3 regions of the Providencia manganoxydans genome follow, and region 2 is predicted to be linked to each of the others. Evidence: predicted binding sites of a transcription regulator. Region 2 holds the regulator's gene; each other region holds the start of a gene.
The links. Region 2 encodes CRP, which controls carbon source genes, mostly activating them, when cyclic AMP is high. Its sites were predicted from a motif close to ATGTGANNNNNNTCACAT; they were not measured.
Positions count from the first base shown of each region.

Region 1 (6,366 bases), 120 kb from region 2:
CCCACGCTTTTTTAATTGGCCTAAAACCATTGCTAAGGCATTGGATGATAATCCTAAAATTAAAGTTCTCGTGGTTTTTCTAGGGCCAAATGATCCTTGGGATATGCCACCAGATACTGGCTATAAATATGTGAAGTTTAAAAGCGAAATGTGGGAGCAGGTGTATCGTTCCCGCATTAATGATATATTAACGGTAGCGCGTCAACACAATGTCGATGTCATTTGGGTTGGCCCTCCTAATATGCGTAAAACCTCCCTATCAGATGGTATGCAGTTCCTAAGAGGACTCTACCAGTCCGAAGTCGAAAATAGCGGTGAAATTTATTTTTCTGTTAATGATGTCTTTAAATATAAAGATCTCACCTATTCTGATTATTTCGGCGATGATAGCAGCAAAATTAAGCTAAGAAGTGGTGATGGGATCCATTTCAGTCCTAAAGGACAACAAGCGATTGCTGAAAAAGTGTTTTCACTCATCCATTATGATGTAGAAGAAGAAAAGGTCCCTCATGAAGCGGAACAAATTGCGTCAGGCCAGATCCAAAGTAGCGGCAGCTAGCGTTATCGCGTTGCTGTCTCTAGGCCTGTTGTCCTGCCAGCAAGGCGTAGAGCGAACACAGAAAAGCTCAACACGGATGCTGGCTGAAGCCGATGTTCAAGGTCAATTAATCAACAATGCTGAGCCAAATCTAAGTCGCCTTGATAACAAGCTAAAGCAAGGCAACCAGCAAATCCATATAGTACAAATTGGCGATTCACACACTGCGGCAGATTTTTTCAGTGGTGAGCTAAGAACCTTGTTCCAGCAGCGCTATGGCGATGCGGGACCTGGCTTCGTACCTACCATTTCAATACCGGGGCAACGCACTGCGACTATCAATCGTAAAAGTGATAAGCAACAATGGGAACTGTTTAGCAGCCGTAAAGATGAGCGTTTTGATTACCCTCTGGGAGGGCTAGTCGCATTGCCAATGAAACCAACAAGCCGCGTACAATTGGTCCCATTGCAAGCCGCAGCAGGCACTTATCAATTACAAGCGCTGTACCAAAACTCATCGGGTGGGCAAATGTTTGTCTCCCCAGCCAGTTCATCACCTATTTCATTACCTACGACAGGTAATACATGGCGTTTCTCTACCCCAGTCAGCACCCAGCTTCCAGCTGAAGTGACGGTGAGTAATGACAACAATCTCAAATTGGGTGGATGGCTACTGCGTTCTAATCACCCGGGTGTCACTTTATCTGCCTTAGGTATTAATGGCGCGACCATTAATATGCTCGATAAATGGCAGCCTCAATGGGTCGAAACATTAGCGGAAATGTCACCTGATATGGTGATCTTAGCCTATGGCACCAACGAAGCCTTCAATGACAACTTAGATTTAGTTGCTTACCAACAAAACTTACGTGAAAAAATCCGTCAAATCCGCCAACGAATGCCAGAGAGCGTAATTTTATTGGTCGGGCCAAATGACTCGATAAAATTTAGTCATGCAGCCAGTTGCGAAGCGAAAATGCCAGTGCATTTAATGAATGTGATAAAAATCCAAAAAGCGATTGCTGCGCAAGAAAACACGCTGTTTTGGGATTGGCAAGCTTTTATGGGCGGCCCTTGCTCTATCCGTTCATGGGCAGCTCAAGATCTCGCTCGACCTGATAACGTTCATTTATCCGCTGAAGGCTATAAAAAGAGTGCCCAAGCGCTCTACCGCCAACTAAGCCAAGTGTTGAATTAATCTTGAAAAAAGGTTGTGAACTCGTTTTCACAGCCCTTTTAAAATATCATTTTAAATACAATTACTTCACAGTGAACCTTTAACAGTCCTAATGGTCAGGTTTGCACGCAAAATCAGTATTGTTTATAACAAAAGAGCGCGGTAGTCTTAACCATACTCTAAATAATTCGAGGTGCAGCTAGGCGACAAGTGAGCGAAGCGCTAGGAGCATAGAAAACTATGTGACTAGTGTGAGTGAGCGTAGTCAACAACGCTGCAACTTGAAGTATGACGAGTATAAACTCTTTAGCGTTGGACGTTTTATGTCTTGTCGGGTGATTAGCCAGATACTAATTTATTGAGCACATTTAGGGTTGCGGTGTTGCCGCCCCCTGAATTGCTTTCAGGTGGCGTCAACACCGCTTCCTCTAGTAAAGAGTGACTCCGAAAGCTTCAATGCTTTCGGAGCTGTTATAGGTAATATTATGCAGATAATTAATCAATTAGCTAAAAGCCTAAATCTCAGTGAGTTAGATGTAGAGCTTTATCTGCAAAATGCACCTAGCAAATACAAAGTTTATAAAATTCGTAAGCGTACAACAGGCTTTCGCCTCATTGCTCAGCCAACAAAAAAGAAAAAACCAAAACTCACTTCAATTCCGCAAGTTTTGGCTTATTCACGTAATTTAGGCGTTTAACTTACAAGAACGCAAAGAACACCATTCCGACAATGGCACCCGTCGTTCCTAAGATAGTTTCCATCACTGTCCATGTTTTTAAGGTTTGTGCTTCTGTTGCACCCGTAAATTTACCGAATAGCCAGAAACCTGAGTCGTTCACATGACTTAAAATCAAAGAACCACCGGAAATACAAGTCGCCAATGCGGCTAGCTGTGCGCCTGAGTATCCTAATTCACCAATGACTGGTAGTACTAAACCCACGGTTGTTAAACATGCAACGGTTGCAGAACCTTGGATAACACGTACTGCACCAGCTAGTACAAAACACGCCACTGCGATAGGCAGACCCGCGCCAATCAATGAATCGCCAAGTGCTGGGCCAACTCCTGAATCCACTAAGATCTGTTTGAACACCCCACCAGCCCCAGTCACTAATAAAATAATACCAGCAGGTTGGATAGCTGCGGAGCACACTTCCATTACTTTTTCTTTATTCATGCCATAGCGAAAACCTAGGCCATAAATTGCCAGCAGACAAGCCAATAACAGTGCAGTGAATGGATGGCCGATAAATTCGAGCCAATGCTCAAGGTTCGAGTTCGGTTCAACAAAATGTGTACCTATTGTTTTTAGACCAACTAAAACCAGAGGGAATAAAACAAGGCTCAAGCTAAAACCAAAACTAGGCATTTTGCCATGATCCATTTTTGGTGCTTGATAATCCGCAGGGATATCAATTGTCACGTGCTTACTGATAAAACTACCAAATAGTGGACCTGCTAATAACATACCAGGAATAGCGGCACACAGACCGATCAGGATCATCCAGCCATAGTCAGCCCCCATCTGTGAAGCGACTAGCATTGGTGTTGGCCCCGGTAATAAAAACGCTGCCGCAGCTGCAACCCCTGCGAATAAAGGTATAGCCATGCGTACAACGTTATGACCGGTACGATTTGCGACAGCGAATACCACGCCGATTAGTAGCACGATGGCGACATCAAAGAACAGTGGTAAAGCACAAATTAAACCTGCGATACCCACTGCGTAATGAGCTCGCTTTTCACCAAATAGATTCAATAACTTAGTCGCGACTTGATCAAGTGCTCCAGTTTCATGAAGGATCTTACCGAACATCGCGCCAAGTGCGACAACAATTGCCAAGAACCCTAGAGTGCCGGCCATCCCTTTTTGCATGGTGGCGGTGATCTCTTGTACTGGCATACCTGAAAAGAGCCCTGCACCGATAGAAACGATCATCAGAGCCACAAATGCATGCAAACGTGCATACATGACGAGGAACAGCAGTAGTACAACGGAGCCGACTGCCGTCAGCACCAATGTTAAAGTACTTAATGTTTCAACAGGGGTGTTCATGGATTGCCTCCAGATACAATTTGATGAATAGCCGTACGCGTATTTTTTATAACCTCATCAAGTGATGGGCGAATATCGACAATATGAACATCCTGTTCTTCTAATGTAGGCTCTTGCAATGCCTGAAATTGGGATACCAACATTTCAGGTTTAAAGAAATGACCTTTACGTGCTTTGAGGCGGTTTTCAATGAGTTCAGCATCTCCTTTCAGATAGATAAAATAGAGGTTCTTATTTCCTTCTCTCAATCTATCGCGATAGCTTTTTTTCAATGCGGAACAAACAACTAATGAAATTGCATTAGTGCGTTGCATGGCAAAAATAGCGTCATTTAGTGCGGCAAGCCAAGGTTGGCGATCTTCATCATTCAAAGCATGACCTGAAGCCATTTTTTGAATATTTGCGCGAGGATGTAAAAAATCACCGTCTAAAAAAGCCGCATTCGTTTGTTGCGCGACACCGTTTGCAACAGCTGATTTACCGCTACCCGATACCCCCATAAGGACAAACGTATAATTTTGTGTTTGGGTATCACTCATTGGAAACTCCTCAGGTGTTAAATAGAAACTAGTGCTAATTTAGTTTACTGATAGTAGGCATTCGATTGTTACCGGTAACAGTTACCAGTAACATTATCAGCAGTGCTGCTATTTTTATCAATTATCTTTGTGGGGAAATAAATAGATTTGTGATGGCTATCGCACTAATTCAGTGCATCACTGATACTCGTCATACTTCCAGTTACAGCGCTTCACATTGAAGGAATGGTGACTACACTCACTTGCATCAGTCACATACATATTTATGCATGCGCCTGACGACTTATTTGCTTGTTCCCTAGCTGCACCTCGAATTATTTAGTGTTTTTTATTTCAAATGCTTTCACCAGGTAGTAACTCAAAACCAACATCAAATAGCGTTTGTGGTAGTTTTTTACCATTAATACGTCCAAGAAGAACTTCGGCAGCTTTACGCCCCATGCTATCTCTTGGTGTTAAGATACTGGCTAGTTTTGGTGTCATGACTTGCCCAACATCATGTCCGTGGAAACCCGCAATGGCTAAATCGTCGGGGATCTTAATACCAAGACGCTGGCACTCAAAGATTGCCCCTATCGCTAGGTCATCATTCGTACAAAATAGCCCATCTGTTTCAGGGTATTTTTGTTTACACTCATGCAGTAATTGGGCGCCTAATGAATATGAGGAGCTGACTTGCGTCATCACATTGCGTGGCTCAAGCCCCGCATCTCGCATCGCCTGCTCGTAGCCTTGTAGGCGAATAATTGTTCTTTCGTCATGCCGAGCACCTAGGTACACCACATGTTGGCAACCGCGATCTAACATCGCTGCCGTCATTTGCCGTGAAGCTTCAAAATTATCAATACCGACCGCAGTATCTAAACAAGGCGATACACTATCCATAATTTCAACGACAGGGATCCCCGCCGTTTTTAACATACGTAAAGTACGCTCGGTATGAGTTCGTTCAGCTAAGATCACGCCATCGATATTATAAGAAAGCAAAAAAGTGAGTCGCTCTTCCTCTTTTTCGGGCAAGTAACCATAGTGAGCCAACATAGTTTGATAACCATGACGGTCCGCTATCGCTTCAATGCCTCGGATCACTTCAGCAAATACTTGGTTAGTTAATGAAGGTAATAAAACCCCAATTGCATGGCTGGTTGCGTTCGATAACAAATCAGGCGCTTTATTTGGAATATATCCTAGCTCCTCAACAGCTTGTGCAATTTTGCCACGTAGCACTTCAGAAACCTGCTCAGGGTTTCTTAAAAAACGACTAACGGTCATTTTAGTGACACCGATGCGATCGGCAATATCCTGTAATGAGGGTCTTTTTTTCTTCATATGTCCAATATAATAAGTGTTACCTAAGTTCGAATGACGATAACTCATCCTGCTTCAAACTGCGGCTAAAATGATGGCATCGTGACTATACTACTACTCATCGCATAGTTTTCTATGCTCCCAGTGACTCATTCACTCATTACCTAGCCGCACCTTGGATTATTTAGAGTGTATGTTCAGCGATCTTTTTATAGATAGCAATGTTTGTTACTGATTTACATCACAGAATAGTCGAGTTTTCCCATAATTGTCTTTTTTGTAGTTGACTCTACAGCATGACTCCGCTAATTTTCGCGCTATATACAAATAAATATAACGAGTCATTATTTAGCGCTATGGGAATCAATCGCCGACACTTTATCAAATCCTGTGCCGCATTAGCTGCATTTTATTATTTCCCTGCTTGTGGGCGAACTCCTAGTACGGTCGAACAAGCCTTGTTTGGTCAATTGCCAAAACCGAGCCAAATTCAACGTGTCATTAGCTCAGGCGCACCATCTGATCTCCTTCTATTCGCTTTAGCACCAGAAAAAATGGTAGGGTTCTCCTCTATTAATTTACAAAAAAATCATAGCGATTTATTTGCTAAACCATGGAGAGAATTACCGATATATGGACGTTTAGCGGGACGTGGTAGTACGCTTTCTCTGGAAAAACTACTCGACTATAACCCTCAACTGATCCTTGATACAGGCAATATTGATGATACATATCGTTCCCAAGCT
Region 1 covers NZ_CP067099.1:557,830-564,195, reverse strand. The annotation lists gene JI723_RS02435 (SGNH/GDSL hydrolase family protein) at 1-559, shown strand, start outside; gene JI723_RS02430 (SGNH/GDSL hydrolase family protein) at 510-1,736, shown strand; gene JI723_RS02425 (hypothetical protein) at 2,201-2,413, shown strand; gene gntU (gluconate transporter) at 2,415-3,773, opposite strand; gene gntK (gluconokinase) at 3,770-4,312, opposite strand; gene gntR (gluconate operon transcriptional repressor GntR) at 4,646-5,641, opposite strand; gene JI723_RS02405 (ABC transporter substrate-binding protein) at 5,977-6,366, shown strand, end outside.
Region 1: a site for CRP is predicted at 4,460-4,477, ahead of gntK (gluconokinase). Genes of this name have one in related genera too.

Region 2 (6,366 bases):
CAAGTTGAGGTGAACCATTATCATAGTCGTCATTATCATTATTATATTTAGTTGCATATGGACAATATGATTTTGATATCGTCAATTTATTAATCTCTTCAGATATGTCAATATAATTCTCTGGCTGTACAGGTGCTATTGATAAACGTGTATCATTTTGATTTTGGGAAAGGTTGTTTTTATTCATTGAAATTGGGTTTTGAACTTTACCCAGATTTGATATAACAGAAGTATCCTTATAATCATAATCATTTTCTTCATCAGAAGAAAATGCATCATCACTCTCTATATCTCTTTCAAATTTTTTTTCATAAAAAGACGGATCGATAAAACCAGAATGGTTACCTATTTTATTTGATTCTGTCTGTATTTCAGCGGATTGCTGCGCCTCGGTAACTTTGGAATACTCGGTTTGTGTCTGCTTGGTGAAAGTGGCCAGTACCGCTTGCTTTTGTTCAAAGAGGACTTGAGCCGCTTTTTTCTGGCTTTCGGTCTGTTGCTGGGCCAGTTTAAGGGCTTCTTGGCTCGCTTGCAGCTGGATTTTCATCTGCTCCAGCGCGGCTTGTGCGTTATCAAAAGCTTGTTTGTGGGTTTGTACTTGTTTGGTGAAAGCGTCCAATTCCAATTGTTTTTGGTTAAGGAGCGTTTGAGCCATTTTAAGGTTTTCATTGGTCTGTTGCAGTTGTTTTTCAGTATCTCTTTGGATCTGCTTTTGAGTAGATAGCTCTGCTTCCTTCTGCTCCAAAGCATTATCAAGTGTTTGTTTGTCGGTTTGTGTCTGCTTAGTGAAAGCGTTCAGGGGTGTTTGATTTTGTTTTTCAGTAAAGATATCCCAGCTTATTTCATCAAAGGGATCATCATAATAGCTTTGGATATCTTCCATATCTGAGAATTCTTCATCAATATAAAAACTATTGACTGAATCAAGATCATCATCTTGGCCATCCATATCACTAAATGAGTCATTATCAAGATTTCTCTGTAATACGTTTAAATAGACATTATGATTATCTAATCCACTAATATAATGAGCTAATAATTCTGTTATATCTTGGCCTTCAATAGGGGAATTTAAGAAGTTTTTGGGAGATATTGTGATAATAACCTCAAAATTATCTATATTTATAATATAACGATGTCGAGTTTCCTTATTATGAGCACTGGTGAGATAATCTTCAATATTATTAAATATTGAAGAGAGCAATTTGGCGTCTTTATCTACACCTACCTGCATATTCTCTACTGGGTCTTTGTTGGGAGATTTATTTAAGGCCGAATTTTTCATCTGACTCTTGAAAGTGTTATCCGATAATCGTTTCCGAAGTGCTTCACTTAGCGCCAACGATGGTAGTGTGTTTCTATCGAGTGTACTGGGTCGGCTAGCATTTTTTGGAACAAGCATGAGTGAACTATCTGGTGTTTTCTCTACCACAGATAATTTTCCACTCTGGCTTGCCGTTCTGCTTGGGGAATAGGAAGAGAGGGACGTTTGAATTTCTTCTGCATACGTCAGTGTTCTTCCGTTAGTGATTGCTGGAGTTGATTCGGTTGTTTGAGAGGCGATTTGTTGTTGAGCAGGAGCACCTTTGTTAATTTGTGAAGTCACTTTGGGCTGGGAAGAGGTGTTTTGCTCAATCTTTTGAATTATTTCTTTTACATGACTCAATGTTGGATTGTCATTATAAGATGCTGTAGGTTCAGCTCGTGAGCTATCATCATTTAAAATAAAGTCATTACTCTGTTTTTCACGTTGTTGAGTATTAGCGAGTATGGGTAGAGTCATTTTATTTGCTTTATTTGAAATTAGACTCGGTTTTTTCTCGATGGACTGTTTTGCTCGGTCAGTGTTGTTTTCTTTGTTTGAAGAAAAAGGCGCTATGTGAGTCTTTTGTTCAACCTCCTGAAGAGCGGGAGGAGTGTGCAACATCAAAGGCGCTGATTGAGATAAAGTATCAGATCCTAAGGTCGCTTCTGGCGGAACTCTTCCAACTTGTACGGGGTTAGCTTTTTTTTTCGTGTTAGGCGTTTCGTTTAGAGTACTCTTACTTCCTTGATTTTCATCATGTTTAGTGGGTAAGGTATGCTTAGTTTGTTTTGATAATAAATCATTTGCGTCAACCTCATCTGGGTTATGCTGTATCTCGATCCGTTGTTCTGTTTGGGTTGCGATATTTTTTGTCATAGGAGAAGCAAGTTCTATTTGTGTTACTTTATCTATTTTGCCTGAACAATTATTATCGTTATTAATTAATGTATTGGTTGTCGATGAAGTCGAACTTAATTTTTTAGCATTAGCACTCTTTGTTTTATAGTTTATATTTATCGTTAAATTGATATTGGCAACGTTTTTTATATTATAAACAATGTTATTTACCATTTTCCCTATTTCAACAAAGTTCATTTCATTCAGAGTATCATTAAGTGTTCTTTGATTGATGAAAGATGGTTTATTAATTGTTATCGTGAGCTCGACCATAAATTAAAAATTCCTTAAACAATAAATTAAGTGATTGTTTTTAATATTATGTGACTGATAATTATTTAAATATAAAGAAACGCGGCTAGACGATAACGAGTATCGCAAAATGATTGCAACAGAAAGTGATAGGATATTGATACAATTAGAGGCAAAAAATAACCCTGCATCACAAGGATAGAGGGTTATTTTAAATGTTAGCGAGTTCCGTAGACGACAATCGTTTTGCCGTGCGCAGAGATCAAGTTTTGATCTTCTAGCATCTTCAAGATACGGCCAACAGTTTCACGCGAACAGCCAACAATTTGACCAATTTCTTGGCGTGTAATTTTGATTTGCATACCATCCGGATGGGTCATTGCATCTGGTTGTTTTGCTAAATTAAGTAGTGTTTGAGCAATACGGCCTGTCACATCTAAGAATGCGAGGTTACCCACTTTTTCTGATGTGGTTTGTAGGCGGCTTGCCATTTGCGCAGAAAGACGCATAAGAATGTCAGGATTAACCTGAATAAGTTGACGGAATTTTTTGTAAGAAATTTCAGCGACTTCACAGGCGCTTTTTGCTCTTACCCAGGCAGAACGTTCTTGCCCTTCTTCAAATAACCCTAGTTCACCAATGAAATCTCCCTGATTTAAATAGGAGAGGATCATTTCTTTGCCTTCTTCATCTTTGATTAAAACAGCCACTGAACCTTTAACGATGTAGTAAAGAGTCTCTGCTTTTTCACCCTGATGGATCAGTGTGCTCTTGGATGGATACTTATGAATATGGCAGTGTGACAAAAACCATTCAAGAGTAGGGTCTGTTTGTGGCTTGCCGAGAACCATTAGCGTTATCCTCTGTATGTTAATACAGCCTCCGGTCAACCATAACCAGAAAGCTGGTTTTTAAAGTCACTATCTTAGCATATTAACCATAATGTAAGTTAATACCAGTACTATAATATACTCATCATGCTTCAAGTTGCCGCGTTGTTGATTACGTTTACTTGCACTAGCGACATAGTTTTCTATGCTCTTCGCGATTTGTTCACTTATTGCCTAGCTGCATCTCGAATCATTTAGAGTGTATAATCAATTGAAACCCTGAGTTTTGATCTTGCTCCTATCAGGTGATAGTTTGTTTGTAACATAATAAACCTAGAAAGTCTCGGCTTTATCGCTTCAGCTACTTAAAGTGTCGATTCGATTGAAAGCATTTATGTAACAATGTTATCTTTTATACAAATTTTTTCTAGGGGAATAAATAATGGAAGCGAGAGTTAAGTGGGTTGAAGGACTTTCTTTTTTAGGTGAGTCCGCCTCTGGTCATCAAGTAATGATGGATGGTAATTCAGGTGATAAAGCACCTAGCCCAATGGAAATGGTATTGATGGCAGTAGGTGGATGCAGCTCAGTGGATGTGGTATCTATTTTACAAAAAGGCCGTAATAACGTTAGTGGTTGTGAAGTTAAATTAACCTCACAGCGTCGTGATGAGGCTCCTCGTTATTTCACTCATATTAATTTGCATTTTATTGTAACAGGCACTGATTTAACGGAAAAAGTGGTTGAACGTGCAGTTCAACTTTCGGCTGAGAAATATTGCTCGGTATCTTTGATGTTAGAAAAAGCTGTGAAAGTTACTCATAGTTTTGAAATTAAAACTCAATAATTTTTTATTATATATATTATTTTTTTAATTATGATGCTTATTAATTTAAAATAAGCATCATGTATTAACTATTAATCGTGTTTTTGTTTAATTAACTTCTCAACAATAGGGGTCATGATTAACTCCATTGCTAACCCTAATTTCCCTCCCGGCACAACAATAGTATTCATAGCTGAAATAAATGAACCGCTTAACATGGAAAGTAAATAAGGAAAATCAATTTGTTCGAGCCCTCTAAAACGGATAACAATAAAACTTTCATCTTGTGATGGTATCGCTTTAGCAGAGAAAGGGTTTGAGGTATCTACGGTTGGTACACGTTGGAAATTAATATGAGTTCGTGAGAATTGTGGGGTTATATAATTAATATAATCACCCATTGAGCGAACTACCGAGTCCATCACTGCTTCTCGTGAATGCCCTCGTTCTGTGGTGTCTCGGATCAGCTTCTGGATCCATTCAAGGTTAACGATAGGCACAACCCCAACCAGTAAATCAACATGGCGAGCAACATTGTTTTCAGGTGTGACAACACCGCCATGTAACCCTTCATAGAATAAAATATCACTATTAGGTGGTAGGGGTTCCCATGGCGTAAAGGTACCCGGCTGTAAGCCATAGGGAACAGCTTCATCGTAGGTATGAAGGTATTTACGTGATTTACCACTACCCTGTTGGCTGTATTCTAAAAGCGTCTGCTCTAACAGGGAGAAGTCATTTGCTTCAGGGCCGAAATAGCTGATATGGCGGCCTTGTTCTCTGGCTTTTCTAATTGCCATATCCATTTCAGGGCGAGTATAACGATGAAAACTATCACCTTCTAAAGTTGCAGGTTGGATATTTAATTGATGGAATATTTTACGAAATGCTTGGCTGGTCGAAGTGGTTCCTGCACCACTAGACCCAGTGATTGCAATAATTGGATGTTTTTTGGACATCATGGACTCCCTGTGTTGCGCTTGCGTCCATGCTAAACCGAGCCATGAGCGAAACGGGGTTACGGGCGAAACTGACTGTTAGGCATAAAATTAACAGATTCATGCAACTCTGACCAGACTAGCACAATCTCTCCGGATGCCAATTGGCGTTTCACATCATCAACTTTTTGCTGTAATGACTTTTCGTGTTCCCCATAATCGGTTCCTTCACGTAATACATAGGACTCGATTAGGTTTTCCAATGTATCTGGATCTAAATCTTTCCAAGGGATAATCATGATTTTGTATTGCCTAAATAAGACGCTAACCACTGCGGAATACGTTTTTCTAACCACATTTCTGGTTTTCTCAATGTGCCACTAACGAAACCGACATGCCCCCCATGTTCTGTCATTTGATATTCAATATTGGCAGGTAAATGCGCTAAATCAGGAACAACTTCTGGCGCCATAAAAGGGTCATCTTTAGCGTGAATAATCAGGGTAGGCTTAGTAATGCGTGGTAATCGAGGAAGAGCACTACACTTTTGATAATAGTCTGTAGCATCTTCGAAACCATGGATCCTTGCTGTGATCACATCATCAAACTCACGGATCCGTTTTAGTTGTTTTAATTGCAACAAATTAAGAGGTAATGAACCAGGGTAGCGCACCAGCTTACGGGTAGCATTACGCTTTAAACCATTAAGCAAATAACGTTGATAAAACTGCGAGAACCCTTTTTCCATTCGTATAGAGCATGGCTCTAACATTAATGGAGCTGATACCACGACACCTGCATCGATATCTGCATTTTCACCACTTTCAGCTAAATAGCAGGCAAGCATATTACCACCGAGAGAATAGCCCACCGCGCCAGTTGGCACATCCCCCCAAGTTTGTTTTAACCAATGCAAGAAGTAACGTGCATCACTGGTTTCACCCGAGTGATAGATACGTTTTTGACGATTGGGCTCACCGCTACAACCACGAAAGTGCATGACGACCCCTAACCAACCTTGGTTTTGGGCACTTTCAAGCATGCCATGAGCGTAGGGGCTTTTAAAATTACCTTCTAAGCCATGAAAAATGACTAAACGCGGCTTATGACAAGCCTGCTCAGGAGGTTCGCTCCAAGCAAGGTCAATAAAGTCACCATCAGGTAACTCAAGCCGTTGCCAAATGGGTTTAATTTTCGGGGTCCGCCGAAAAATTCTTGGCAATAACGTTTGAAGATGTGGATTTTTAGCCCAATTAATGGGGCGAAAGTTTTCTGACATAGCCTTATTTAATTTCTTAATACCCTTGTGGGTCACAT
Region 2 covers NZ_CP067099.1:441,969-448,334, forward strand. The annotation lists gene JI723_RS01930 (HlyD family secretion protein) at 1-2,476, opposite strand, end outside; gene crp (cAMP-activated global transcriptional regulator CRP) at 2,674-3,306, opposite strand; gene JI723_RS01940 (OsmC family protein) at 3,728-4,132, shown strand; gene JI723_RS01945 (phosphoribulokinase) at 4,204-5,070, opposite strand; gene JI723_RS01950 (YheU family protein) at 5,130-5,348, opposite strand; gene JI723_RS01955 (hydrolase) at 5,345-6,328, opposite strand.

Region 3 (6,366 bases), 1.6 Mb from region 2:
TATTATTATGCCGCTAAGCTTTCATCTCGTATCGATGATATCGACCTGAACTTAGAAGACTTTGTGCAACGCGTAAACAGTGACATCGTCAATAAAGTGGTTAACTTAGCATCCCGTAACGCCGGTTTTATCGCTAAACGTTTTGGCGGTAAATTATCAGCAACATTAGCTGATCCTGAGCTGTATCAGCAATTTATTGATGCAGCACAGTCAATTGGTGAAGCCTATACTAGCCGTGAATACGGTAAAGCTGTGCGTGAAATTATGGCACTCGCCGATATTGCTAACCGTTATGTGGACGAAAAGGCGCCATGGGTTGTTGCAAAACAAGAAGGCAAAGACCAAGAACTGCAAGATATCTGCTCAATGGGTATCAATTTGTTCCGTGTGTTAATGACTTACTTGAAACCTATTTTGCCAGGCCTTGCAAAACGTACCGAAGCATTTTTGAATGTCGAACTAACATGGGACTCAATCGCTACGCCATTAACTCATCATGAAGTCGCGCCATTTAAAGCGCTGTTCTCACGTATTGAAATGGCAAAAGTTGAAGCAATGGTTGAAGCGTCTAAAGAAAGCATCAAACCCGCTAAAGTTCTGACTGGCCCACTTGCAGATGATCCTCTTCAAGAAACCATCAGCTTTGATGATTTTGCTAAGGTTGATCTGCGTATCGCGTTGATCAAACAAGCTGATTTTGTTGAAGGCTCTGATAAGTTACTAAAACTGCAACTGGATATTGGTGGTGAAACTCGCCAAGTTTTCTCTGGTATTCGTAGTGCTTACCCTGATCCAAAAGCACTTGAAGGCCGTTTGACTATCATGGTCGCAAACTTAGCTCCGCGTAAAATGCGTTTTGGGCTGTCAGAAGGTATGGTAATGGCTGCTGGCCCCGGCGGAAAAGATATTTTCCTACTGAGTCCTGACAGCGGTGCTCAACCAGGTATGCAAGTAAAATAAAATAGCGGATCCTACCTAGGAAAGAGCGAATAATTAAATGAGAAGCAGAGGATCCTTGATCCTCTGCTTTTTTTTCATCTTTTAACTGTGATCTCTAGCACAATAATAAAGTTAATTGTATGATGAATGCACTTAGCGTAATAGGACGAGTCTCATGTCATTAAAACATGTGCTGATAACCGGATGGCAGTATTTACGCGCTTTTGCGATTCTTTATCTCTGCCTGATCATTGGGAACCTGTTATCAACACTTCTGCCATTTTCTGTTCCCGGTAGTATCATCGGTATGCTAATACTGTTTGTGCTACTCGCTCTTCAAATTGTGCCTGCGCACTGGGCGCAACCTGGTTGTTCAATATTGCTAAAGAATATGACGTTATTGTTTGTACCTATTGGTATCGGCATCATGAATTATTATAGCCAATTAAGCGAACAACTGGTTCCAATCCTTGTTGCCTGCTTTATTAGTACGTTAGTAGTGATGGTTGTGGTTGCTTTCAGCTCTAACTATATCCATAAAGAACGTCAAATTGTTGGTGTAAAACCAGACGAGGTTCCTCTTCCCCCTGAAGAGCCAACTCATATATCACCGGATAATCAGCAAGATAAGGGGGATGGAAAATGTTAGAACATATTTGGTGGTCACTACCGTTAACTATTGCCGTTTTTTATCTGGCACGGATTTTGTCGATTAAATTAAAACTACCACTATTAAACCCATTATTAGTGGCGATCGCGATTATTGTTCCGTTACTCATTTTTACCAATACCCCTTATGAACACTACTTTGCAGGCAGTAAAATCCTTAATGACCTGCTACAACCGGCGGTTGTCGCACTCGCCTTTCCTCTTTATGAGCAAATGCATCAAATTCGTGCCCAATGGAAATCACTGTTTAGTATCTGCTTAGCCGGCAGCTTAGTGGCTATGTTTACTGGTACATCGATTGCCTTATGGTTAGGTGCAACACCCGACATTGCCGCCTCTATCTTACCAAAATCCGTTACGACCCCAATCGCCATGGCTGTCGCTGATTCAATCGGCGGAGTTCCCGCAATTAGTGCTGCTTGCGTGATTTTTGTGGGTATGTTGGGAGCGATGTTTGGCCATTCCTTATTTGATGCCCTACGTATTCGTACACATGCTTCAAGAGGGTTAGCAATGGGGACTGCGTCTCACGCATTAGGTACTGCCCGTTGTGCAGAAATCAACTATATTGAAGGCGCTTATAGCTCATTAGCATTAATGACTTGTGGGATCATTACCTCTTTACTCGCTCCGTTTATCTTCCCAGTCATACTCCATCTTTTCGGCTAAACTCAATACAATATGAGAGAGGCTTATCGCCTCTCTCAACTTATTGACGAAGTGGAATGAAATCAGTTTTTTTCCGCTTCGTGTTATCAGCCGAAAATCAATAATTTGATTTTCCTAATTTAGGTCAAATAACCTCAACGACTACCGCCAAACAAAATACGTTTGTCAGCAGTCAGTCAGAGGCTTACCGCCAAAAACTTGAGATACATCTCTCAATTACACAATTTGTTTCATTAATTTCATAGAAAAAGAGATATTAATCACATATTAAGTGATAATTTATTACATATACTCTAAACACTTGAGATGCAGCTGAACGGGAACCCCATAACTCACGAAGAGCGTAGAAAGTATCCCCCAATGCAAAACGCTGCAATTGAGTATAAAAAATGTAAGTAAGTCACTAGGAGAACTACTCATGCATTCAAGATTTAAGTCCGCTTGGTCTCAACTCCCAGAAAAGTTACAAGTTGCGCTCAGACCCATTATTGATACACCTGATTTTCAAGCGATGCTGAGTGCCGAACAAGTTAATCAGATTAAGGCTGATTGCGGTTATAGTGACAGCGAGCTGGCATTTTTATTATTACCTTTCGCGGCGGCCTATGCTGTTACCCCAATTTCGCACTTTAATGTCGGGGCTATTGCCCGTGGTGTAAGTGGTAACATCTACTTCGGCGCTAATATGGAATTCAGTGGCGTCGCTATCGCGCAAACTATCCACGCAGAGCAATGTGCCGTGACCCATGCATGGTTAAAAGGTGAAAAACAGTTGGCTTCGATCACGGTCAACTATACGCCATGCGGTCACTGCCGACAGTTTATGAATGAATTACGTGGTGGTGGTAAAATTGAAGTACACCTCCCTGAGCGTCAGCCAGCAACATTACATGATTACTTACCTGATTCATTTGGCCCATCCGATTTAGAGATCACAACTCTGCTAATGGATACTGTCGATCATGGTTACAGCACACCGAGCCGTAATCGCTTGTTATGTGCGGCTATTGAGGCAGCAAACCAGTCACATGCACCTTATAGCCAATCGCATTCAGGTATTGCACTACAGTTAAAAGATGGTTCATTATTTACTGGTCGCTACGCTGAAAACGCCGCCTTTAATCCAAGCTTGCCACCACTCCAAGCCGCATTAATTATGATTAATTTAGCGGGCAAAGATATGCATTCTATCGAGCAAGCGGTATTAGTTGAAAAGCAAGATGCAATTGTTAAGCAATGGTGTATTACGGAGAACACTTTGCAAGCACTCGGCTGCCAGCAAAAAGAAGTGAATTATTTAGATTAATTTGTTAAACATTTAATTGCCGCCATTTATTTGGTGGCAATTATTTAATGTATTTTGCATATACCTTTTTATGTAACTGACTAATTTCTTTAAAATTAATATCACCATCAATAGTACTATTTCCTTGTTTAAATTTTCCTTCAAGGAATTCAAGATAACCTTCTGCCATGTCCATCTGCATCTGTTTAAGTTGCTTTGCTGTGAATATTATCTGATGCTCAAAAAGAACCGCACGAAAGTACTGCATTGCAACCATTGAAAAGATACTGTCTTCTGCCAACATACTTTTGGCTAATATAGGATAACGTCCCGTGTATCCTGTTAGCTGTTGGTTATCTAATTCACGGTGATTAATTAAATGATATTTTGATGTATTTTGATTATTGAGGTAATTATTGTTATTGCTATTAATTGTATTCGCAGATACTGATAACGATATAAGAAATAAAACAGCGGATAATGATAGTTTTTTAAAATGAAAAAAATCGGCTATTCCAGTAAGTCGTCTCATTAAAATTCCTTTTATTGAAAATAACCATACAATGATTATTTATCGAAAATGAACATACATCTTTTATAGAATGACATAAAATAAAATCTTGTAGCAATATATGATAAAAATACTAACTATGTCATAACCTATACTTTAAATAATTCGAATTGCAGGTCAGCGATAAACAAAGATAAATGGAGAGCATATACAAACGCTATAATTCAGTAAACGTAGCGCAGTCACTATCCCCTAACGAAAAGTGCGACAAGTGAAGATAGGCAAGGAGAATATACTCTAAATAATTCGAGCTGCAGTTAGGCGACAAGTGAATGAGTCGCTAGGAGCCTACATAAGTAGGTGACTAGTGCGAGTGAGCGTAGTCAACAACACTGCAACTTGAAGTATGACGAGTATATTGCTATTTTAATATTTCTTAGGAAGGATATGTTCTGAGTATACCGTTGTTCTTTTTATCCTTTTTAACCATTTACATATTCTGGATTTTTCTTCTTTAGATGCATACTTTACTTTTTCTTCAACCATACGAATAATATTCGCGATAAATATGTATTTTTTACTTTCTGTTTTTGCACTTAACATGATTTTCCAATAAGCTTCTTTTTGGTGATCATTTAATAAATCAAAAGGAACAGTTAAGATCCATACATCGTTAGGCAAATTATAATCATTTATTATTTTATTATATATTACATTGGCTTTTTTATAGTTGATATCATCAATATGATACTCAAGGCCTTTATCATCATCTATTTTTTTATTAGTCAAATCTATATATTCAAATTTATGTGCACAAATAATAGAATTAATTAAATTATCACTAACCGGTAAACTATGTTCCTTCATTACTTGTTTAAAATAATCAATCATTATAATACTAAAAGGTGACATATAATTTAATTGTGCCTCCTTTTCTTTTTTTAGCTCTTGTGTATAGAGATAATCATCAACAATACTTATTGTTTTTTTAAATTCACCCCGTGATTTTGCCAAACAAATAAAACTGAACAATATATTTATTATAAAAATAAGTATTAACCTCATAACTTTTTTATCATAAAGAAAAAAGCTCATTCTCCCCCCTCATAGGCATTATTAGGATAGAATATTCGTATTAATGATAAAGCAAAGAAAAGTTGTCTTCATCAACTTTCAAATAGTTTCGAATTGCGATTGGAATATTAAACACATTAAATCAGAAACTATCAACATATAAAAAACAATACTATAAAAATATTAAAAATAAAAACACTGGTCAATATATAATAAGGTATGGAATTAAATAATAAATTCGTTAGGTTATTTTTTAAATTATATCAATCTGATAATCGGGATTATGGCAAGTATCCACCACATCGCCCTTAGACTCAGCATACTGAAGATAGTCTTACTTACGATAACAATCTCTTAGGTAGTACAGTTTCTCTGTTGATTTAAATTAGCTATTATGCTGTTTATTATACAAATAATATTATTTAACATTTATTTTAACTCTTTGTATCAATAATCACTGTACATATTTTTTGTTTGCCTTAGGATCTATCCCGACTGTTGTTTTTTAATCGTCCAAAGAGTGATATTTCATGGAACATGAATACGAAACAAAACGCCCTCTGTACATACCTTATGCGGGCCCTATCCTGCTAGAATTTCCTTTATTGAATAAAGGCAGTGCCTTTAGCGAAGAAGAACGTGCGAGTTTTAACCTGTATGGTTTACTGCCTGAGCAAGTTGAAACTATCGAAGAACAAGTAGAACGCGCTTATCGCCAGTTAATCGACTTCAAAACAGATATCGATAAACACATTTATTTAAGAAACATTCAAGACACCAACGAAACCCTATTCTACCGTCTAATTGATGCGCACCTCACTGAGGTGATGCCAATTATTTATACCCCGACGGTTGGTGAAGCGTGTGAACACTTCTCTGATATCTATCGTCGTGCTCGTGGTTTATTCATTTCTTATCCAAACCGTGAATACATCGATGATATGCTGCAAAATGCCACTAAACAAAACGTGAAAGTGATTGTAGTCACTGATGGTGAGCGTATCTTAGGTCTCGGTGACCAAGGTATCGGCGGTATGGGGATTCCTATCGGTAAGCTTTCTTTGTATACCGCTTGCGGTGGCATCAGCCCAGCTTATACTTTGCCGATCGTGATTGACGTGGGAACCAATAACCCACAGCGTCTAAATGATCCGCTGTATATGGGATGGCGTCATCCACGTATTACTGGCGAAGAATATGACCAATTTATTGACGAATT
Region 3 covers NZ_CP067099.1:3,227,072-3,233,437, forward strand. The annotation lists gene metG (methionine--tRNA ligase) at 1-960, shown strand, start outside; gene JI723_RS14615 (CidA/LrgA family protein) at 1,115-1,588, shown strand; gene JI723_RS14620 (CidB/LrgB family autolysis modulator) at 1,582-2,277, shown strand; gene cdd (cytidine deaminase) at 2,696-3,583, shown strand; gene JI723_RS14630 (hypothetical protein) at 3,624-4,094, opposite strand; gene JI723_RS14635 (hypothetical protein) at 4,500-5,168, opposite strand; gene JI723_RS14640 (NAD-dependent malic enzyme) at 5,678-6,366, shown strand, end outside.
Region 3: a site for CRP is predicted at 2,526-2,543, ahead of cdd (cytidine deaminase). Genes of this name have one in related genera too.